4 regions of the Streptomyces sp. HUAS 31 genome follow, and region 1 is predicted to be linked to each of the others. Evidence: riboswitches for the same ligand, from Rfam matches in the RefSeq annotation. Region 1 holds a riboswitch; each other region holds the start of a gene.
The links. A riboswitch is a leader RNA that binds a small molecule or an ion and turns the genes downstream of it on or off. The one in region 1 is predicted to bind cyclic di-AMP.
Positions count from the first base shown of each region.

Region 2: another riboswitch for cyclic di-AMP. It lies ahead of PGH47_RS31700 (M23 family metallopeptidase); the one in region 1 lies ahead of PGH47_RS20395 (M23 family metallopeptidase).
Region 3: another riboswitch for cyclic di-AMP. It lies ahead of PGH47_RS25920 (C40 family peptidase); the one in region 1 lies ahead of PGH47_RS20395 (M23 family metallopeptidase).
Region 4: another riboswitch for cyclic di-AMP. It lies ahead of PGH47_RS24985 (LysM peptidoglycan-binding domain-containing protein); the one in region 1 lies ahead of PGH47_RS20395 (M23 family metallopeptidase).

Region 1 is NZ_CP116353.1:4,614,760-4,620,105, forward strand. It holds gene trmB (tRNA (guanosine(46)-N7)-methyltransferase TrmB) at 1-712, shown strand, start outside; gene PGH47_RS20390 (PrsW family intramembrane metalloprotease) at 827-2,176, shown strand; gene PGH47_RS20395 (M23 family metallopeptidase) at 2,302-3,327, opposite strand; cyclic di-AMP (ydaO/yuaA leader) riboswitch at 3,339-3,496, opposite strand; tRNA gene PGH47_RS20400 (tRNA-Met) at 4,042-4,115, opposite strand; gene PGH47_RS20405 (dihydrofolate reductase family protein) at 4,228-5,346, opposite strand, start outside.
Region 2 is NZ_CP116353.1:7,108,916-7,114,261, forward strand. It holds gene PGH47_RS31685 (DNA gyrase/topoisomerase IV subunit A) at 1-243, opposite strand, end outside; gene PGH47_RS31690 (M16 family metallopeptidase) at 664-2,040, shown strand; gene PGH47_RS31695 (M16 family metallopeptidase) at 2,037-3,425, shown strand; cyclic di-AMP (ydaO/yuaA leader) riboswitch at 3,639-3,804, shown strand; gene PGH47_RS31700 (M23 family metallopeptidase) at 3,817-4,602, shown strand; gene PGH47_RS31705 (GntR family transcriptional regulator) at 4,791-5,346, shown strand, end outside.
Region 3 is NZ_CP116353.1:5,771,448-5,776,793, reverse strand. It holds gene pcrA (DNA helicase PcrA) at 1-996, opposite strand, end outside; cyclic di-AMP (ydaO/yuaA leader) riboswitch at 1,350-1,519, shown strand; gene PGH47_RS25920 (C40 family peptidase) at 1,528-2,703, shown strand; gene PGH47_RS25915 (tellurite resistance/C4-dicarboxylate transporter family protein) at 3,019-4,026, shown strand; gene PGH47_RS25910 (hypothetical protein) at 4,004-4,357, opposite strand; gene PGH47_RS25905 (C40 family peptidase) at 4,894-5,346, shown strand, end outside.
Region 4 is NZ_CP116353.1:5,581,325-5,586,670, reverse strand. It holds gene PGH47_RS24990 (polyprenyl synthetase family protein) at 87-1,097, opposite strand; cyclic di-AMP (ydaO/yuaA leader) riboswitch at 1,915-2,083, shown strand; gene PGH47_RS24985 (LysM peptidoglycan-binding domain-containing protein) at 2,089-2,817, shown strand; gene PGH47_RS24980 (HAD family hydrolase) at 2,870-3,700, opposite strand; gene fahA (fumarylacetoacetase) at 4,009-5,229, shown strand.

The DNA.
Region 1 (5,346 bases):
CGGGCCCAAGGCCGATCCGGCCGGGTCGCACTTCGAGCGGCGGATCCGCAGTTTCCAGCCGCGCCGCAGCCGGGTGACCGCGGGCCAGGCGGACGCGTTGCAGCGACTGTGGCCCAAATGGGGCCTGGACATCGACGGGCAGCACGTCGTCGACCTGGCCGAACTGTTCGGGAACGACAACCCCGTCGTCCTGGAGATCGGCTTCGGCATGGGCGAGGCCACCGCGCAGATGGCCGCCGGCGACCCCGGCACCAACATCCTCGCCGTCGACGTCCACACCCCGGGGCAGGGCAACCTCCTCAACCTCGCCGACCACCACGGGCTCGGCAACGTCCGCGTGGGCAACGGGGACGCCATCATCCTGCTGCGGGAGATGCTGGAGCCGGACGCGCTCGACGGGCTGCGCGTCTACTTCCCGGACCCCTGGCCCAAGAAGCGGCACCACAAGCGGCGCCTCATCCAGCCCGAGTTCCTCGGCCTCGCCGCGACCCGGCTGCGACCCGGCGCACTGCTGCACTGCGCCACCGACTGGGAGCCGTACGCCGAGCAGATGCTCGAAGTGCTGACCGCTCATCCCGACTTCGAGAACACCGCCCCCGACGGCGGTTTCGCGCCCCGTCCCGAGTTCCGGCCGCTGACCCGTTTCGAGGGCCAGGGACTGGACAAGGGTCATGTGGTGAACGACCTGCTCTTCCGCCGCGTACAGCGGTAGGAGCAGCGGGAAGAACAGCACCGACGAGAACATCGACAGCAGCAACCCCCCACCGGCGCCCGAGCCCCCTCGCGCTGCTGCGGGCGGCGCCCCTGCCTCGTTAGGGTCAATGCCGTGGCCACCTGTCCCCCGTACCCGACGCACCCCACCGGTCCCACCGGCGGCGCACTGCGGCACGCGCACTGGTGGCAGAAGCGATGGGTGCGCTACGGCGCGCTCAGCACCCTCCTCGCGCTCTCCGGCCTTGTCATCCTTGCGCTGGTGCGTGAGCAGACCGGCACCGAGGGGTTCCTGGTCGGACTCGGGCTCGCCGTGCTGCCCGTGCCGCTGCTGGTGGCGTCCTTCCGCTGGCTGGACCGGGTCGAGCCGGGTCCCTGGCGCAATCTGCTGTTCTCGTTCGCCTGGGGCGCCTGCGCGGCGGCGCTGATAGCGATCGTCGCCAACAGCTTCGCGACGAGATGGATAGCGACCGCGACGGCCGACCCGTCGCACGCGGACACCCTGGGCGCGACCGTCATAGCGCCCGTCGTGGAGGAGCTGGCGAAGGCCGCGGCCGTGCTGCTGGTCTTCCTGTTCCGCCGCCGGGACTTCACCGGCATCGTCGACGGCGTGGTGATAGCCGGCGTCACCGCCACCGGCTTCGCCTTCACCGAGAACATCCTCTACCTGGGTACCGCCTTCGGTACCGACCAGCTCAGCGGCGACAGCGGCATCGCCTCCGTCACGGCGGCGACCTTCTTCGTCCGCGTCATCATGTCGCCCTTCGCGCACCCGCTCTTCACGGTCCTGACCGGCATCGGCTTCGGGATCGCCGCGCTGTCGGGCGAGCGCCAGCAGGTGCGCCGCGTCCTGCTCCCGCTCCTCGGCCTGCTGCTCGCCATGGGCATGCACGCGATGTGGAACGGCTCCTCGGCCTTCGGCGAGTACGGCTTCTTCGCCGTGTACGCGACCCTCATGGTGCCCGCGTTCGGGCTGCTGACCTGGCTGGTGATCTGGACCCGGCAGCGCGAGCTGCGGACCGTGCGCGAGGAGCTGCCCGCCTATGTCGTCGCCGGCTGGCTGTCGCCGGGCGAACCGTTCGCGCTGGGCTCGATGCGGGAACGGCGGGTGGCCCGGCAGTACGCGCGCCGGCACGGCGGACGGACGGCGGCGCGGACCGTGGCGCAGTACGAGGCCTACGCCACCTCGCTGGCGTTCCTGCGGCACCGGGGCCGCCGCGGCCGGGCCGGCGCCGACTTCGTCGTACGGGAGCAGGAGTTGCTGCACGCGCTGTGGCACCGCCGGGAGTTCGCCCGCCCTGCCCTGGAGCACGCGGCCGCCGCACAGTCCTGGCGGGGGCACGAGCACGGTTACGGCCACCCGCACGTGGCGCCGCTGCCGGTCTACTGGCAGTCCTACGGCCAGGTCGAAGGGCCGATGTACGGCCCGGCGCCGTACCCCGCTTACAACCCGTACCGGACGTGACCGGGCCGGCGTACCGGGGGCGTTGACGGACTCTTCCGGACATGCCGAAAACCGGCAGCCCTGGCGTCGGGGGGTCGTCGCCAGGACTGCCGGGGATCAGACGCGATACCCGTCCAGGGGTGGAATCAGGGGGTGAGGCCCTTGCCCTGGAGCCAGGCCATCGGGTCGATGCCGCTGGTGCTGCCGCCGGGGTGCACCTCGAGGTGGAGGTGGGCGCCGGTGACATTGCCCGTGGCGCCGACGCGGCCGATGACGTCGCCCGTGTTGACCTTCTGGCCCACGCTGACGCTGATCGAGGACTGGTGCGCGAACCAGAGCTCGGTGCCGTCGTCGAGGGTGATCTCGGTCTTGTAGCCGTAGGAGCCGTCCCAGCCGGCGAAGGTGACCGTGCCGGAGTGGATCGCCTTGATCAGCGTCCCGGTGGGGGCGGCGAAGTCGAGGCCCGTGTGGTACCCGGAGGACCAGTAGGCGCCGGCCTGACCGAACGTCGAGGTGATCGTGTACGAGGAGGTCGGCAGCGTGTACTGCTTGGCCAGCTCGGCGAGGCGCTCGGCCTCGGCCTTCTTGCGGGCCTCTTCCTCGGCGGCTGCCTTCGCGGCGGCGGCCTTGGCCTTGGCCTCCTTCTCCGCCTTGGCGGCCGCGTCGGCGGCCTCCTTCTCGGCGGCGGCGACGGCAGCGGCGGCGGCCTTGTTGTCGATCTGGTCCTGCTGGAGCTCGGCCTGGGCGATGATCCGGCTGCGCAGCGCCTCACCGGCGTCCGAGGTGCCCTGCGCGGTCTGCTCGGTGGTCTCGCCCATCGTGCTGAGCGCGGTGGCCGCGTCGTCGGCCGGCTCGGACGAGTCGTCGGAGATCAGCGGCAGGTCGGGCATGGTGATGGCGACCGGCGGCTTGCCGCTGTTCGCGCTGGCCATGCCGCCCGCGCCGACGGCGGCTATGACGCCGACGCCGAGAACCGTGGAGCTGCGGGCGAGTCCCCCGCCACGCTGCTTGGAGACGCGGTGCCTGCCACGAACGGGGCGAATGGACTCCGCGGTGGGGTTCCACTCCTCGAACGGGCCCTCGTCGGTGCGGAAACGGTCGTAGCCGAAGGTGTCGGTGTCGCGTTGACTCGGCACGAACGGGGCTTGCGGAGCAGGCCGGTTGGACGCCACGTGGGCGTACTCCTTTCCTTCCTTCTCGCCTACCGGGTTAGCTGACGGGTTCGGAGCAGGAAGGTCTCCTACGCGCGTATATCAACCGTGACTTCCCGGCGATATTCGCGCGATTCACCCCAGGGTGGTGGTTCCCCGGCTCCCTTGCGGGACTCGGCGCGTGCGCACGGAGCCGCCTCTTGTGACGGCTGGGACGACCGCGCTGCGTTATCGAACGTTAATAGACGCGAGGTGCGGATTCCAAGCTGTTCCTCTTGATCATTAACGATTTTCGCCCGGACTTACAGGTCACGAGCGGCCTAAATCGGGCGAGTTGGCCAAACCTCAGAGGCCACACAGATATTGACGGTATGTCAGTTGTTATGCGGAGGGCGGTCGTCCGATCACCCCCGGTGACGACGGTCAAGGTCGGCGCACGGCAATGAGCGCCATGTCGTCCGCCATCCCTCCACCGGAGTGCCGTCGCACCTCCACCGAAAGCACACCGAGCAACGCCCCCGGTTCGCACAGCGCCTCGGTGCGTCCCGCGAAGGCCCTCTCGGGGTCGTAGAACCGTCCGCCGACGTCAAGCGGACGAACCGGCGGGCATATGAGATCCGCCCTTCCTCCACCTCACCAGGGTTGCCGAAGCGGCGGTGGGGAGCGAGCGCTGAGAGCCCGACCGGGAAAACACTCAGGGCCGGAACTGAATCAGTTCCGGCCCTGAGCCTTCAGTAGCGGGGACAGGATTTGAACCTGCGACCTCTGGGTTATGAGCCCAGCGAGCTACCGAGCTGCTCCACCCCGCGGCGATGACTCAATAGTACGCCATCCGCGGGACCCGAAGCACACGACTTTCCGGGGCACTGTCCTGACCAGGACTTTTCGGACAGCTGTGCGGGCCGTGTCACACCCTGGCGCTCAGGGCAGCAGGTGGGCGTTGGGCGCCTTGGCGCGCTCCTCGTACTCCGGCAGCACCAGCACCTCCACGCCCTGCGCCGCCAGCATCCCGCTCCCGTCGGCGCCCGCCACGAAGGTGTCCGGCTCCCGCCAGGCCGTCACCACCCGGCGGGCCCCCGCCCGGAGGATCAGCCGCGCGCAGGGCACCGGGCGGGACGAGCGGTGGGTGCACGGCTCCAGGCTGCTGTACACCGTGGCGGACGCGAGCCTCGGATCCCCGGCCGCGATCTTCGCCAGTGCCGCCTCCTCCGCATGCGCCACCGGATCGCCGCCCTCCCGGGAGTACCCGCGCGCCAGCTCGGTCCCGTCGGCCGCGACAACCACCGCGCCGACGCTGAAGGCCGTCTCCGACGGCGGGCACCGCTCCGCCAGCTCGCACGCCAGCGCCAGCCAGTGCCGGTCCGCGGCGGCGGGGAGGGCGCCGGTGCCGGGTGCCGTCGGCGCGTAGCGCATCAGTACGACGTCCTCGATGCGACGCGACTCCAGCAGCCGCAGCCGGCCACCCTGGTAGCCGCCCGGCCCGAACAACCGCGGCGCCTCGGGGTCGCCCACGAACAGCGGCGCCAGCACCAGCTGCAGCTCGTCCGCCAGCCCCTGTGTCATCAGCTGGGTGTGGATGGTGCCGCCGCCCTCGACCATCAGCCGCTCGACACCGCGCACCTCGCGCAGATGTGCCAGCAGGGCCCGCCAGTCCAGCTCGGGTCCCAGCGCGACGACGTCCGCCGCGACCGGCTCCCGGCGCAGCCGCTCCGCGCCCTTCTCCGTCGTGTAGACGATCTTGTCGCCGCCGGTGTGCCAGAAGTTCGCGGCCGCGTCCAGCTCGCCGGACGCGCTGACCGTGACCTTCAGCGGGTACTCCGGCCTGCCCGCCGCCACCCGCGCGGCCCGCCGCTCGGCCGAGTTCACCAACAGCCGCGGGTTGTCCGCCCGGATCGTGCCGGCGCCGATCAGGATGGCGTCCACGGACGCCCGGACCTCGTCGACCCGGTCGAAGTCGGCCGGACCGGACAGCAGCAGACGCTCGGGGGTGGTGTCGTCGAGGTAGCCGTCCAGGGAGACGGCGGCGGACAGCAGGACGTA
Region 2 (5,346 bases), 2.5 Mb from region 1:
GATGACGCGGGCGCACTTCACATAGCCGCGGTCGGGGCGCAGGCCCATCTCGTTCATCTGGTAGACGATGCGGCGGTGCACCGGCTTGAGGCCGTCGCGGGCGTCGGGCAGGGCGCGGGAGTAGATGACCGAGTACGCGTACTCGAGGAAGGAGCCCTGCATCTCGTCGACGACGTCGATGTCGAGGATCTTCTCCTCGTACGAGTCGTCGGGCGGCGGGGTCTTCGTGCTACGGCGGGCCATCGCTGCCGGCTCCTTGCTGAAGCGTGGACGGATCTGACGCGGACCATTGTGGACCGCGGCACTGACAACCACCGACCAGGACCCGATGTTGGGCTCCGGCCCGGCGCGTGAGAAGTGTCGCCGACGGCGGGCCCCATCGGCGACCGACTACGCCATCGAGTGCCGACAGGCCCGGACGAGGGGGCCCGCACCCACACTCCGACCTCGGTGGCAAGCCCACGCCCCACGAGCGTTCACTCGCCGGAGTGATCGCCCCCGTACACACACGGCACATCCACCCCACACGCCACACGCGCGTCCCGAGGGAGCCGTTCTGACCGGGAACTTCGCCGAGCCTTCGCACGCTGCATACAGTGGCAGGAACTTATGCCGAACTGCTCGGCACAAGGAAGTGCACGCGACCGGAAGGACACCTTGCCCATGGGTCACACGGCCACACCGGAGGCACAATCCGGCGGCCTCACCGCGACGGAGCACCGCCTGGCCAACGGCCTGCGCGTGGTGCTCTCCGAGGACCACCTCACGCCGGTCGCCGCGGTCTGCCTCTGGTACGACGTCGGCTCCCGCCACGAGGTCAAGGGCCGTACCGGACTCGCCCACCTCTTCGAGCACCTGATGTTCCAGGGCTCGAACAGCGTCAAGGGCACGGGGCACTTCGAGCTCGTCCAGGGCGCCGGTGGCTCGCTGAACGGCACCACCAGCTTCGAGCGCACCAACTACTTCGAGACCATGCCCACCCACCAGGTGGAGCTCGCGCTGTGGCTGGAGGCCGACCGCATGGGCAGCCTCCTGACGGCGCTCGACGAGGTCAGCCTCGAGAACCAGCGCGACGTCGTCAAGAACGAGCGCCGCCAGCGCTACGACAACGTCCCCTACGGCACGGCCTTCGAGAAGCTGACCGCGCTGTCGTACCCCGACGGACACCCGTACCACCACACTCCGATCGGTTCGATGGCCGACCTGGACGCGGCCAGCCTGGAGGACGCCCGCGCGTTCTTCCGCACCTACTACGCGCCCAACAACGCCGTCCTGTCCGTCGTCGGCGACATCGACCCGGAGCAGACGCTCGCCTGGGTCGAGAAGTACTTCGGCTCCATCCCGGGCCACGACGGCAAGCCCGCCCCGCGCGACGGCTCGCTGCCCGAGGTCATCGGCGAGCAGCTGCGCGAGGTCGTCGAGGAGAACGTCCCCGCGCGGGCGCTGATGGCCGCCTACCGCCTCCCGAACGACGGCACGCGCGAGTGCGACGCCGCCGACCTGGCGCTGACCGTCCTCGGCGGCGGCGAGTCCTCCCGCCTCTACAACCGCCTCGTGCGCCGCGACCGTACGGCTGTCGCGGCCGGCTTCGGCCTGCTGCGCCTGGCCGGCGCGCCCTCGCTGGGCTGGCTGGACGTGAAGACCTCCGGCGACGTCGAGGTGCCCGTCATCGAGTCGGCCGTCGACGAGGAGCTCGCCCGCTTCGCACAGGAGGGCCCCACCGCCGAGGAGATGGAGCGCGCGCAGGCCCAGCTGGAGCGCGAGTGGCTGGACCGGCTCGGCACCGTCGCGGGCCGCGCCGACGAACTGTGCCGGTACGCCGTCCTGTTCGGCGACCCGCAGCTGGCGTTCACCGCCGTGCAGCGTGTCCTCGACGTCACCGCCGACGAGGTCAAGGCCGTCGCCCAGGCCCGGCTGCGCCCCGACAACCGCGCGGTGCTCGTGTACGAGCCGGTCGGCGACGAGGCCGAGGAACTGGAAGCCGCCGCCACCGACGGGGCCGCCCCCGCCACCGACGAGAACGAGGAGTCGGCGCAGTGACCGAGCTCGCCAGCATGGAGTTCCACCCGCAGCCCCAGGCGGGCCAGGCCCGTCCCTGGGCGTTCCCGGCGCCCGAGCGCGGCAAGCTGGACAACGGCCTCACCGTCCTGCGCTGCCACCGCCCCGGCCAGCAGGTCGTCGCCGTCGAGGTGCTCCTGGACACGCCCCTGGACGCCGAGCCGAAGGGCCTCGACGGCATCGCCACGATCATGGCGCGTGCCCTGTCCGAGGGCACCGACAAGCACACCGCCGAGGAGTTCGCCGCCGAGCTGGAGCGCTGCGGCGCCACGCTCGACGCCTACGCCGACCACCCCGGCGTCCGGGTGAGCCTGGAAGTGCCCGTCTCCCGCCTGCCCAAGGCGCTCGGCCTGCTCGCCGACGCCCTCAGGGCGCCCGCGTTCGAGGACAGCGAGGTCGAGCGCCTGGTGCGCAACCGGCTCGACGAGATCCCGCACGAGCTGGCCAACCCCTCGCGCCGGGCCGCCAAGGAGCTCTCCAAGGAGCTGTTCCCGGCGACCTCGCGCATGTCCCGCCCGCGCCAGGGCACCGAGGAAACCGTCGAGGGCATCGACTCGGCGTCCGTACGCGCCTTCTACGAGCGGCACGTACGCCCCGCCACCTCCACCGTCGTGGTCGTCGGCGACCTCACCGGCGTCGACCTCGACGCCCTGCTCGGCGACACCCTGGGCGCCTGGACCGGCTCGCCGGGCGAGACGCGCGCGGTCCCGCCGGTCGTCGCGGACGACACCGGCCGGGTCGTCATCGTCGACCGCCCCGGCGCCGTCCAGACGCAGCTGCTGATCGGCCGCATCGGCCCCGACCGGCACGACCGCGTGTGGCCCGCGCAGGTGCTCGGCACCTATTGCCTCGGCGGCACCCTCACCTCCCGTCTGGACAAGGTCCTGCGCGAGGAGAAGGGCTACACCTACGGCGTGCGGGCCTTCGGTCAGGTCCTGCGCTCCGCCCCGGAGGGCACGGGCGCGGCGATGCTCGCCATCAGCGGCTCCGTCGACACCCCGAACACCGGTCCGGCCCTGGACGACCTCTGGAAGGTCCTGCGCGGTGTCGCGGCCGAGGGGCTCACCGACGCCGAGCGGGACTTCGCCGTGCAGAACCTCGTCGGGGTGGCGCCGCTGAAGTACGAGACCGCGGCGTCCGTGGCGAACACGCTGGCCGACCAGGTCGAGCAGCACCTGCCCGACGACTACCAGGCGACGCTGTACCAGCAGCTGGCCGCGACCGGCACGGTCGAGGCCACCGCGGCGGCCGTGAGCGCCTTCCCTGTGGACCGTCTGGTGACGATCCTCGTCGGTGACGCGGCCGAGATCCGGGAGCCCGTGGAGGCCCTCGGCATCGGCGAAGTCACGGTCGTGGCAGCCGAGTAGAGGACGGGCTCGCGCCGTCCGGCGCCACGCGCGTGCAGAGGCCCTGGTGACCCTTGAGTCACCAGGGCCCCCTTATGCCCGAATTGAGGGAGAGGTTGCCTGTCTGGTCTGTGGGATGCGCTACAAAAGCCGCGATCCGTTTGGGGATTGAAAGACGCCGCGTTTAGCGTCTTCCGGGCTGTCCGTCAGGCAGTGCGCCGCGCCCGCGGCACCGGACAGCCATCGCCGAGTCCCCGTAAGGCGCGAGCCTGGGGAGCCGGGGACCCACCCGTAGTCCCTGGGGTGAATCGGACGCCCGCGCGAGTCGCGAGGGGGCCCGTAGGAGACCTTCCTGCTCCGAACCCGTCAGCTAACCCGGTAGGCGAGAGGGAAGGAAAGGACCAGCCACTTCATGGCGTTCACCTGCGCCACGGGGAAGAACCGCCCCACCGGGAAGCACCGTAAGCCCGGCCGGTTCGAGCGCACCACCGCCCGCGCGGCCGGAGTCGCCGCGCTCACCGCCACCGGAGTCGTCGGCACCCTGGCCGCCCCCGCGCTCGCCGCCGAGCCCGCCGCGGAGCAGACCGGTCTCATACCCGTCGTCACCGTCGAGAACTCCATCGCGGACCAGATCGACGCCCAGGCCATCGCTCAGGAGCGGGCCGCCGCGGAGGCCGCCGCCGCGAAGAAGGCCGCTCAGGAGGCGGCCCGCGAGAAGGCGGCCGCGAAGGCGAAGGCCGAGCGCGAGGCCAAGGAGCGCGCCGCCCGCGAGGCCGAGCGCAAGCGCCTGCTGTCGTACGTCTCCCCGATCGCCGGCTCGTACGTCTCCACCGGCTACAAGTCCGGCGGCGCCGTCTGGTCCTCCGGAAGCCACACCGGCGTCGACTTCCACGCCGCCAGCGGCACCTCCGTCCACGCGGTCGGCTCCGGCACCGTCGTCGAGGCCGGCTGGGGCGGGGCGTACGGCAACAACATCGTGATCAAGATGAACGACGGCACGTACACGCAGTACGGCCACCTGTCGTCCATCGGCGTCTCGGTCGGCCAGGCCGTCACCCCGGGCCAGCAGATAGGCCTGTCCGGCGCCACCGGCAACGTCACCGGGCCGCACCTGCACTTCGAGGCCCGCACGACGCCGGAGTACGGCTCCGACATCGACCCCGTCGCCTATCTGCGCGGGCACGGCGTGAACGTCTGACGCCACCACCGCGCATCCTCGAAGCCCCGGCTCCCCGAGCCGGGGCTTTCGTTGTTTCCGGACGTTACGCTGACCAAAAAATATCCATGGATTCCGGCTCGCCGTCGGAAATTCCGGCCGGTTGCAATAGAGTCCTCGGGAACACGTCATTCGTCGACGTTTCACGGGGATTAAGGCGGAGGTCGGTCATGCGTATTCCGGCGCACTCGGTGTGCACGGCGATCCGGGACGACATCGTCGCCGGTGTCTACGAGCGCGGCAGCCGGCTCACCGAGGAACTGCTCGCCCGCCGCTACGGCGTCTCCCGTGTCCCCGTGCGCGAGGCCCTGCGCACCCTGGAGGCGGAGGGCTTCGTGGTGACCCGGCGCCACGCGGGCGCGTGCGTCGCCGAACCGACCGAGCAGGAGGCAGCCGACCTGCTGGAGATGCGCGGCCTGCTGGAACCCCTGGGCGCCTCCCGGGCCGCCCAGCGGCGCACCGAGGCCCATCTGAAGGTCCTGCGCGGCCTGGTCAGGCTGGGGCAGGAGCGGGCCAAGCGCGGGAACAGCGACGACCTGCGCTCTCTGGGCAGCTGGTTCCACGAGACGCTCGCCCAGTCCACCGGCAGCCCCGCCCTGACCTCGATACTGGCCCAGCTGCGCCACAAGATCGCCTGGATGTACGCCGTGGAGGCGCCCGCCGATCCCGTGGAGTCCTGGACCGAGCACGGCGCGATCGTGGACGCGGTGGCGCGCGGCGACGGCG
Region 3 (5,346 bases), 1.2 Mb from region 1:
GATCGACTGGTCGGCGTCACCCACCACGCACAGCTCGGCGGGCGGGACGTCGTGCGAGCTCGGCGGCACGTCGACGGGGTGCTCGCCGGTCCCGACGAGCTCGCGCACCAGCGTGTACTGGGCGTGGTTGGTGTCCTGGTACTCGTCCACCAGCACATGGCGGAAGCGCCGGCGGTAGTGCTCGGCGACGTCCGGGAAGGCGCGCAGCAGGTTGACCGTCGTCATGATCAGGTCGTCGAAGTCGAGGGCGTTGGCCTCCCGCAACCGCGACTGGTACAGGGCGTACGCCTGCGCGAGGGTCTTCTCGAAGCCGTCGGTCGCCTGGGCGGCGAAGTCCTCCTCGTCGATCAGCTCGTTCTTCAGGTTGCTGATCTTGGCGCTGAAGGACTTGGGCGGATACCGCTTGGGATCGAGATCGAGATCCCGGCAGACGAGGGCCATGAGCCGCTTGCTGTCGGCGGCGTCGTAGATCGAGAAAGAAGACGTGAACCCGAGCTTCTTGCTCTCCCGCCGCAGGATGCGCACGCACGCGCTGTGGAAGGTCATCACCCACATCGCGTTGGCGCGCGGGCCGACGAGCTGCTCGACACGCTCCTTCATCTCGCCCGCGGCCTTGTTGGTGAAGGTGATCGCGAGGATCTGCCCCGGATGCACGTTCCGCTCGGCGAGGAGGTGGGCGATGCGGTGGGTGAGCACACGCGTCTTGCCGGACCCGGCGCCGGCCACGATGAGCAGCGGGGTGCCGGAGTGGACGACGGCGGCACGCTGGTTGTCGTTCAGCCCCTCCAGCAGCGCCGCGGCGTCGATGACCGGCCGCGGGGCGCCGTCGCGGTAGTGGCCGTCCCGGTCCGGTGGCACGTCGAACTTCCCACCGAACAGATCGTCCGGAACCGGTTCCGGAGCGTGGTCGTCCTCGGGCGGCTGCGGGTGCTCTTCCTCGTGGGCCCGAGGGGCCTGGAGGTCCGCCAGGAAGCTGTCGTCAAAGAGGCTGCTCATCGCTCTCCGAGTCTAGGCCGCCCCACTGACAGCCCGCCCCCACCCTCGAAACTTCCCCGCCGCGAAACCCCGACGATCACCCTCCAAACCCCTCCCTCACCCCCAGCAACCACCCCACCACAACCCGCAACCAGCCACCCCAGACAACCACCTAAACTCCCAAATCAACCCACTCACACCCACCGCCCCCAAAACCCCGCACGTCTCCCGAACCGACCACCGCCCGCAACGTTTGGGGCCAAGGTCACGAAAATGTATCGGGCATATCGAACATCAACCTTCACAGGGGCCACACGAGTTGGCTACCGTGCCGGGCAGGCCGTACGACCCCCACCGGCGAACGACGCCGGGCCGCACGGCCTCCGCCGAGTCCGGCACGCCTCACGGCGACCGGAGCCGGGGACCCACCGAACTTGGGGTGAATCGGCCCGACTTCCCTCGCGGGGACAGGCCGTAGGGCAACCCTTCCGAACCACCCGCCCGAACCCGACAGCTAACTCGGTAGGCGGAATATGGAAGGAGTCGCCTCCCTTGGCGTCGCACCGCAAGTCGCGTCCCGCCGGTACGCGCGTAGCAGGCATACGCACCCCTGCCCTCGCCACGGCAGCCCTCACGTCCGTGGCCCTGCTGTCCCAGACGGCCAACGCCAGCCCGTCGACGGACGACAAGCCCAGCCTCGAAGAGGTCGAGAAGAAGGTCGACGACCTCTACCGCCAAGCGGAGTCGGCAACCGAGAAGTACAACTCGGCCAAGGACAAGACCACGAAGCAGCGCAAGCGCGTCGACACCCTCCTCGACGACGTCGCCAAGCGCACCCAGAAGCTCAACGAAGCCCGCGAGGAACTCGGCCGCAACGCAGCCGCCCAGTACCGCACCGGCGCCGCGGCCCCCGACACGGCGACCTTCCTCCTGGCGGACAACCCGCAGGACTACTTCGACCAGACCCAGCTGATGGACCGTATGACCGGCCGTCAGAAGGAGTCGGTCGACGACTACTTCACCCAGCAGTCCGAGACGATGGAGAAGCGCCGGGAGGCCACCCAGAGCCTCGAGACGCTCACCGACTCGCAGAACGACCTCAAGTCGGCCAAGGCCACCGTCCAGCAGAAGCTCTCCGACGCGCGTGAGCTCCTCTCGAAGCTGACGGCCGAGGAGAAGGCCCGCCTCGCCGCGATCGAGAAGCGCAAGCAGGAGGAGGCCGCCCGCAAGGCCGCGGACCTGGCCCGCCAGCAGGCAGAGGCCGAGCGCCAACGCCAGGAGGAGTCGGCCGCCGCCCAGCAGCAGGAGAGCACCCGGCCTCCGGCGGACTCGGGCACCTCGGACTCATCCTCCGCGGACTCCTCGTACGCCACCAAGGCCGAGAAGACCCTGGCCTTCGCCCGCTCCCAGATCGGCAAGCCGTACGTCTGGGGCGCCACCGGCCCCGACTCCTACGACTGCTCGGGCCTCACCCAGGCCGCCTGGAAGGCCGCCGGCGTCGACATCCCCCGAGTCACCTACGACCAGGTCAACGCCGGCACCACGGTCCCCCTCTCCAGCGCCCAGCCCGGCGACCTGGTCTTCTTCTACGACGACGTCACCCACGTGGGCATCTACATCGGCAACGGCATGATGATCCACGCCCCCAAGCCCGGCGCGTACGTCCGCGAGGAGTCGATCTACTACGACGGCGAGTCGTCGATCCACAGCGTGGTCCGCCCGGCCTGACAGGAACGGACGCTTCCCCGGCGGCACCCGCACCCGCGTACGGCGGCAAGGGGACGTGCCGGGGGGTGTCCGCCCGCAGCGGCGGGCGTCAACAAACAGCACCCTTCTGAGGCCGGGCAACCGCCCGACCGAGGACGGACACCCCCCGGCACGGCCCCGACCCACCCCCCACCCGCAGGCGCTACGCGAACCCCCACCCATCCCGCACAGGCCGCCGCAGGCACCACAACCGAACCACCCCGACACAGGACGATTTCCCGACACCCCCGAGCGCGCCCCACGGCCATCCCCCACCCCGCTCCATAGCATCGCCCCATGTCCGGCCCCACGACCCCCACCTCCCCCCTCCACACCCGGTGGTCGCAGCGACCCCCCACAGCCGGCGCCGCGGTCATGGCCACCGGCATCCTCTCGGTAGCCCTGCACCAGACGGACTACGAGACCCTCTCCCGCATCGCCCTGGCCCTCGCCTGCACGGTCTGGCTGGCCCTGGCCGCCGACTTCACCGTCCGCTTCCTCCAGGACCGCGAAAGATGGCTGAAAGAGGCGGCCACCCCCGCCGCCCTCACCGCCATCGCCGCGACGACAGTCCTCGGCACCCGATTCACCGCCCTCGGCTGGGTGACCCTCGCCGAGGCCCTCCTGGCCCTGGCCACCGTGCTCTGGCCGATGCTCCTGCTCACCGTCCTGCGCCACTGGCGCCGCCAGATGCCCGGCGCGATCTTCCTGGGCTGCGTGGCCACAGAGGGCCTGGCGGTACTGGGCGCCACACTCGCCGCCGCCGAGACCACGGCATGGCTCGCCCACATGGCACTCGTGTTCTTCTGGCTCGGCCTGGTCCTCTACGTCGTGGCCCTGCCCCGCTTCGACCGGCGCCAGCTCGCCCGAGGCGCCGGCGACCAGTGGGTGGCGGGCGGCGCCCTCGCCATCTCCGCACTGGCCGGCTCGAAGCTGCTCGCCGCCGACAGCCCCGCCCTCTACCTCTGGAACGACGACGACTACGGCGTCCTGCGCACGGTGACCGTCGCCCTGCTCGTACTCGACATCGCCTGGTACGCCCTCCTGCTCCTCACCGAGTTCGCCTGGCCGCGCCTGCACTACGACGTTCGCCGCTGGGCCACGGTGTTCCCGATGGGCATGACGGCAGCGGCGACACTCTCCGTCGGCACCACCCTGGACGCCTCATGGCTGAAGTACCCGGGCGAGGCACTGATGTGGGCCGCGATCGCGGCCTGGCTGGCGGTCACGGCGGGCGCGGCCTGGAGCTACACGCGCCTCGGCACTCGCCGCGGCACCGACGTCACGTCCACAGCACGGCGATGAAGACGTTCGCCATGGCCAGCAGTCCCACCAGCCCGAACAGCCGCTTGTCCACGGTCTCCTCGTCCCGCTTCACATAGACGAGCCCGAGGATCACGACCAGCAGCGCCAGCTTCACACCGATCTTGATGTTGTTGACGGACTGATCGTCCGCCTGGTTCAGGCCGACGAGGATCACCCCGGTGACCAGCATGGTCAACGCACCGTGCAGCATCGCGGGCACGAACCGGGCGGTGCCCTGCCCCATCGCCTTCATCTGCGTGAAGAACCCACCGAGCAGCGCGGCGATACCGATGATGTGCAGCCCGACGAACAAATGGATGAGTACGTCCATGGGCCCGGAGCCTAACCACCACGAAAATCCCACCCGACACCGCCCCACATCCCTCCCGCCCTTCCCACAACCCTCCTCCACGCCCCTCCCTCACCCCGCATATATGCGCGCCATAGCACTCCGCCACCCTCAGCCACCCCCAAACCGCCACTTCGGTCAGCACAGAGCGTGAACCAGGCGTCCCCATCCCGGGATCACGCTCACTTACGGTCACCATCGGTCCGCTCCCAGCACTTCCGCACAACCCGTCACCGACCCGACACGGTGAGGTTTAGCGTCCTTCACCAGGTGACCGGCTCCCCACCGCCGCCCGGGCCAGGGGCGGCAGTCGGACACCACCGCCGAGAAAAGTCCGGCGGCGGCCCGCTCCCCCTGTGCGGGCCGCCGCCGGACGCGTGACCCGCCCCGTGCGGTCGTACGTCCGCTCCCCCCGGGCGGCTCGTGCACCCGCCGTTCCTCCGGGGTGGAGTACGTCCCGGCGCCGCCCTGGCGGACGTACGGGACGTGGCGGGCGGACGAAAGGACGTGCAGTCCACGTGGCAGCGCACCGAAAACCCCGTCAGCGCTCGGCCGGCGGCAATACGGCCCGCACGGCATGGACGATCGCGCTGGCGGGCGCGGCGACGGCGACCGGCTTCGACGGGACCGGGCACGCCGAGCCGCAGCTGACACCGGCACAGGTGAAGGCCAAGGTGGACAAGCTGTACCAGGAGGCGGAGGCCGCCACCGAGAAGTACAACGGCGCCAAGGAGCAGGCGGACGCGGGCCGGCAGCGGATCAGGAACCTCCAGGACCAGGCCGCCCGCAAGACGGAGAAGCTCAACTCGGCGCGGGAAGCGCTCGGTTCGATGGCGGCGGCGCAGTACCGCGACGGCGGGCTCGACCCGGCTCTCCAGCTCGCCCTCTCCGAGGATCCCGACCGCTACCTGGACGGCGCCGAGTTCGCCGAACGCGCCGGCAACCGGCAGGCCTCATCCGTGGCGAGCGTC
Region 4 (5,346 bases), 970 kb from region 1:
CTGGGCATTCATACGGAGCGGATCTTAGTTTGGACTCAGTCCAGACATGTGACGTGCGTCACGCACTGAGTCGGGGTGGCCGATCCTCAGCCCGCCCGGTGCACCACCGCGTCGCACAGCTCCATCAGCGCGGCCTTCGCGTCCATGTCCGGCAGCGGCGCCAGCGCGGCCCGCGCCTCCTCCGCGTACCTGACGGTGTCCCGTCGCGCCTGCTCCAGCGCCGGGTGCTCGCGGAGCCCGGCAAGCGCCTCCGCCAGCCGCGCGTCGTCGCTCAGGTCGGACTCCAGCAGCTCACACAGGGCGATGTCCTCGGCCAGCCCCAGCCGCGCGGCGCGCTCCTGGAGCCGCAGCACCGGCATGGTCGCAATGCCCTCGCGCAGATCCGTGCCCGGCGTCTTGCCGGACTCGTGCGAGTCGCTCGCGATGTCCAGCACGTCGTCCGCCAGCTGGAAGGCGACGCCCAGCCGCTCCCCGTACTGGGTCAGCACGTCGACAACCGTCTCGTCGGCGCCCGACATCATCGCCCCGAACCGGCACGAGACCGCCACCAGCGACCCGGTCTTCCCGCTGAGCACGTCCAGATAGTGCTCCACGGGGTCACGCCCGTCCTGCGGCCCCGCCGTCTCCAGGATCTGCCCGGTGACCAGCCGCTCGAACGCCTCGGCCTGCACCCGGACCGCCTCGGGCCCGAGGTCGGCGAGGATGTGCGAGGCCCGCGCGAAGAGGAAGTCGCCGGTCAGTACGGCGACGGAGTTCCCCCAGCGGGCGTTCGCGCTGTCGACCCCGCGCCGCACGGCCGCCTCGTCCATCACGTCGTCGTGGTACAGCGTCGCCAGATGGGTGAGCTCGACGACGACGGCCGAGGGGACGACCCCCGGCGCGTACGGGTCCCCGAACTGGGCCGCGAGCATCACGAGCAGCGGCCGGAACCGCTTCCCACCCGCCCGCACCAGATGCTGGGCGGCCTCGGTGATGAAGGGGACCTCACTCTTGGTGGCTTCGAGCAATCCCTCCTCGACAGCCGCCAATCCGGCCTGGACATCGGCTTCCAGAGCCTGGTCCCGCACGCTCAGCCCGAACGGCCCGACGACGGTCACGAGGGGTCTCCTGTCTGCTGGTGTCCACTGGCTGTTACACGGTTTGTCGATAGGTCGCTGCCATCACTCAAGTCAGCGTATCCGGTCAGGTTTCGATCACCGCTGCCGCCCACCCGTCCACCACGGGCGGTATCGGATCACGGCCGGTATGTTTTTGATCACCTGATAAGGCCGGATATCGATCGACTTATACGGAAGTAGCGACCCGTGTCCCGAACCGGCCCCGCCGCCGCCTCGGCCGTCCCGGCCGCCCTCACCCACCTGACCTCCCTCGTCGACGGCCGGCTCACCGATCACACCCCCGTCGGCCCGACGGGGGACTGCCATGACAACGACTCGCACCGCACGCGAGGTTCCACCCTCAGGGTCGACATGCGCACCCGGAAGCGTTGGCCATGGCGCGACAGAACTCCCCTTGTGCGCAAGCACGTTGGACGGAACAAAGATCATCGCGAGGCGGTCCCCACGCAGGGCGAAGGAGTGCTTTTCCGTCTGACACGGGAAAAACGGACTCCACGGACAGCCGGATAAAGGCGAGTTGGAGCCATTGCCCGATTTGCCGCTCTTGCGCCTGCCAGTGAGTTGGGTCACTCACGCCCGTCGACACGCCCCTCCTGCGACGCCTCTTCCCGCCTTGCACCGAAAGCAAGTTGAGGGTTAACAACCGCAAAGGATCAAGTGCCCCATTCACCTCAGACCAAGGTCAAACTGCACTACAGGTGACGACGACACTTGTTCCGGGCATGTGCTCTCGCATACGTTCCCGCTCGTCGGGCGGACGCCTAATCCTGCCGCCGCCCGAGTCATCCACCCACGCAACTCACAAACGCACGGCAGGAGCGGGGGACCCAGGTAAGCCGCCGGATCGGACGCCTTCATGGCGCGCCGGCCCGGCTAGGGGTGAAGTCGCGCTGCCGCACGGTGGCCCGGCCGGGCATCTCCCGCCCGAACCCGACAGCTCACCTCGCAGGCGTCGGAGAGGAACAGCGCCATGCCCCGAGGCAAGCACCGCCGCCCCCGCACCACCCCGCTCACCCGCCGTGCCGTCATCGCCGGAACCGGCACCGCCGCTCTCGCCCTCCCCCTCCTGGGCGCGACCACCGCAACCGCCGCCGAGCCCGCCACGGCGAAGGTCGGCTCCGTCGCGTACACCACCAAGAAGGGCGACACGCTCTACGGCATCGCCGACCGCTACGACGCCCAGGGCGGCTGGAAGCAGCTCTACAAGGACAACCGCAAGGCCATCGGCGACAACCCCCGGCTGATCCACCCCGGCACCGACCTGAAGGTCCGGGCGACCAAGAAGGTCAGCACGCCGAGCAGGACGGCCTCCAAGGCCGCCGCGCCCGCCAAGAAGTCCTCCGTCGCCCAGGCCACCCAGTCCTCCGTGAAGACGTTCCCGGACAACCTCGACGGCTGGATCCGCAACGCCCTGGACATCATGGGACAGAACGGAATCCCCGGTTCGTACGAGGGCATTCACCGCAACATCATGCGTGAGTCGTCCGGCAACCCGCTGGCCATCAACAACTGGGACTCCAACGCCGTGGCCGGCACCCCGTCCAAGGGCCTCCTCCAGGTCATCGACCCGACCTTCGCGGCCTACCACGTGCCGGGGACCGTGTACGACCCCTACGACCCGGTCGCGAACATCGTGGCCGCGTGCAACTACGCGGCCGACCGCTACGGCTCGATCGACAACGTGAACGGGCCCTACTAGGAGCAGCGGCCCCACTAGGAGCGGCTGGCCACCCATCGGCGCATATCGCCCCTTACCGGGCGATATGCGCCAGGGTGTCCGCGAACAGTCTCTCCAGGACGACGGCGATGCCGTCGTCCTCGTTCGAGGCCGTGATCTCGTCGGCGACCGCCTTGAGTTCGGGGTGCGCATTGGCCATCGCGACCCCACGGGCGGCCCAGTCGAACATGGGGATGTCGTTGGGCATGTCCCCGAAGGCGATCGTCTCGCGCGGACCGAGGCCCAGATGCTCGGCGGCGAGCGCGAGTCCGGTCGCCTTGGTGATGCCGCATGGCTGGAGTTCGACGGTGCCGGGCCCCGACATGGTGACCGTCGCCAGCGAACCGACCACCGCACGCGCCGTCGCCGCCAACTCGTCGTCCGACAGAGTCGGGTGGCGCAGCAGCACCTTGCTGATCGGCTCGCACCACAGGTCCTCGCGGCGCCTGACGCGTACGGCGGGCAGCGTGGGGTGCGGCATCAGATACCCCGGCTCGATGAGCGTGAGCCCGTCGACGCCGTCCTGGTCGACGGCCGCGTACACCTGCCCCACCTCGGCCTCGATCTTGCCGAGCGCGGTCTCCGCCAGCTCCCGGTCCAGCGTCACGGACCACAGCAGACGATCCGCGCCGGCGTCGTACAGCTGCGCGCCCTGCCCGCACACCGCGAGCCCCGTACTGCCCAGGATGTCGAGCAGCGGCCGCACTCTGGGCGCCGGCCGCCCCGTGACGACGAGGTGTTGAGCACCGGCCGCCACCACCCGCCCGAGCGCGTCGAGGGTCCGGTCGGACAGCGTGTCGTCACCGCGGAGCAGCGTCCCGTCCAGGTCAGTGGCGATGAGTGAATATGCGATGGGTGGGGCCATGATCAGAGAATACGGACAGGAAGCCCCATCGACTCGACCTGAACCGGACGGCTGCTGGGTTCACATGTGTTGACACCTGTTCCGGTTCCATTTGTGCTATTGCGCGCACAACTGCCTTCCTGCCTCTGTGATTTCACTCCGACGTGGCCGCGCCGTAGGCCCGGGGCGCCGCCGGGGGCGACGAGCCGCCGTGCCACCGGTCCCCGCGACGCGGGTTTTCGCACTGCCCAAGGCAGGCGGCTCACACGTAACGTGTGGCCCGACCGACCACATGGCATACGGAGCGTATGAGAGTGAGGCAGCACCCCATGCCCCCCTTCGATCTCCCCGAGGGCGACCCCTTCGGCACGCACAACCTTCCGTACGGTGTCTTCTCCCTCCCCGGCTCGGACTCCGCACGACGGGTCGGCGTCCGGCTCGGCGATCACGTCCTCGACGCGGGCAGGGCCGCCCAGGCCCTCGGCTCGCCCTACGCCCCGCTGCTCGCCCAGGACTCCCTGAACCCGCTGCTCGCCGCCGGCCGCACCACCTGGTCGGACGTACGGCGCGCACTGACGGCATGGGTGACCGTGCCCGCGCACCAGGAGGTCGTCCGCGACCTCTTCCACCCTCTGTCCTCGGTGACCCTGCACCTCCCCTTCGAGGTCGCCGACTACGTCGACTTCTACGCCTCCGAGAACCACGCCCGGAACGTCGGCCAGATCTTCCGCCCCGACGCCGAGGACTCCCTCACCCCCAACTGGAAGCACCTGCCGATCGGTTACCACGGCCGCTCCGGCACCGTGGTCGTGTCCGGCACGGATGTCGTACGCCCGTCGGGCCAGCGCAAGGCCCCCACCGATCCGGCGCCGGTCTTCGGCCCGTCGATCCGGCTCGACATCGAGGCCGAGGTCGGCTTCGTGGTCGGCAAGCCGTCGCGGATGGGCGAGCCGGTGGCGCTGGGCGACTACCGGGAGCACGTCTTCGGCCTGTGCCTGCTCAACGACTGGTCGGCACGCGACATCCAGGCCTGGGAATACGTCCCCCTCGGCCCCTTCCTCGGCAAGTCCTTCACCACGTCGGTGTCGGCGTGGATCACCCCGCTGGACGCCCTGGACGACGCGCGGGTGGCACCGCCACGGCGCACCCACCCCCTGCTGCCGTACCTGGACGACTCCGGCTCCGAGACCGAACCCGGCGGCTACGACCTGCGTATCTCGGTGGCCGTCAACGGCCACGTGATCTCCGAGCCGCCCTTCTCCAGCATGTACTGGACCGCCGCCCAGCAGCTCGCCCATATGACGGTGAACGGCGCCTCGCTGCGCACCGGCGACCTGTACGGCTCCGGCACGGTCAGCGGCCCGACTGAAGGCGAGCGCGGCTCACTGCTGGAGCTGACCTGGAACGGCCGCGACCCGCTCGAACTTCCCGACGGCAAGCGGACGTTCCTGGAGGACGGCGACGTGGTGACACTGTCCGCCTGGGCACCGGGGCCCGGCGGGGTCCGGGTGGGACTGGGCGAGGTCACGGGGCGCATCGCGGCGGGGTGACGGCGAGGCGGGGAGGGCGGCCCGGACCGGGAGCGAGGCCGGCACCGGAAGGGCAGCCCGGACCGGGAGCGGGGCCGGCACCGGGACGGCGGCCGGTGTCGGGGCCGAAGCCGACGT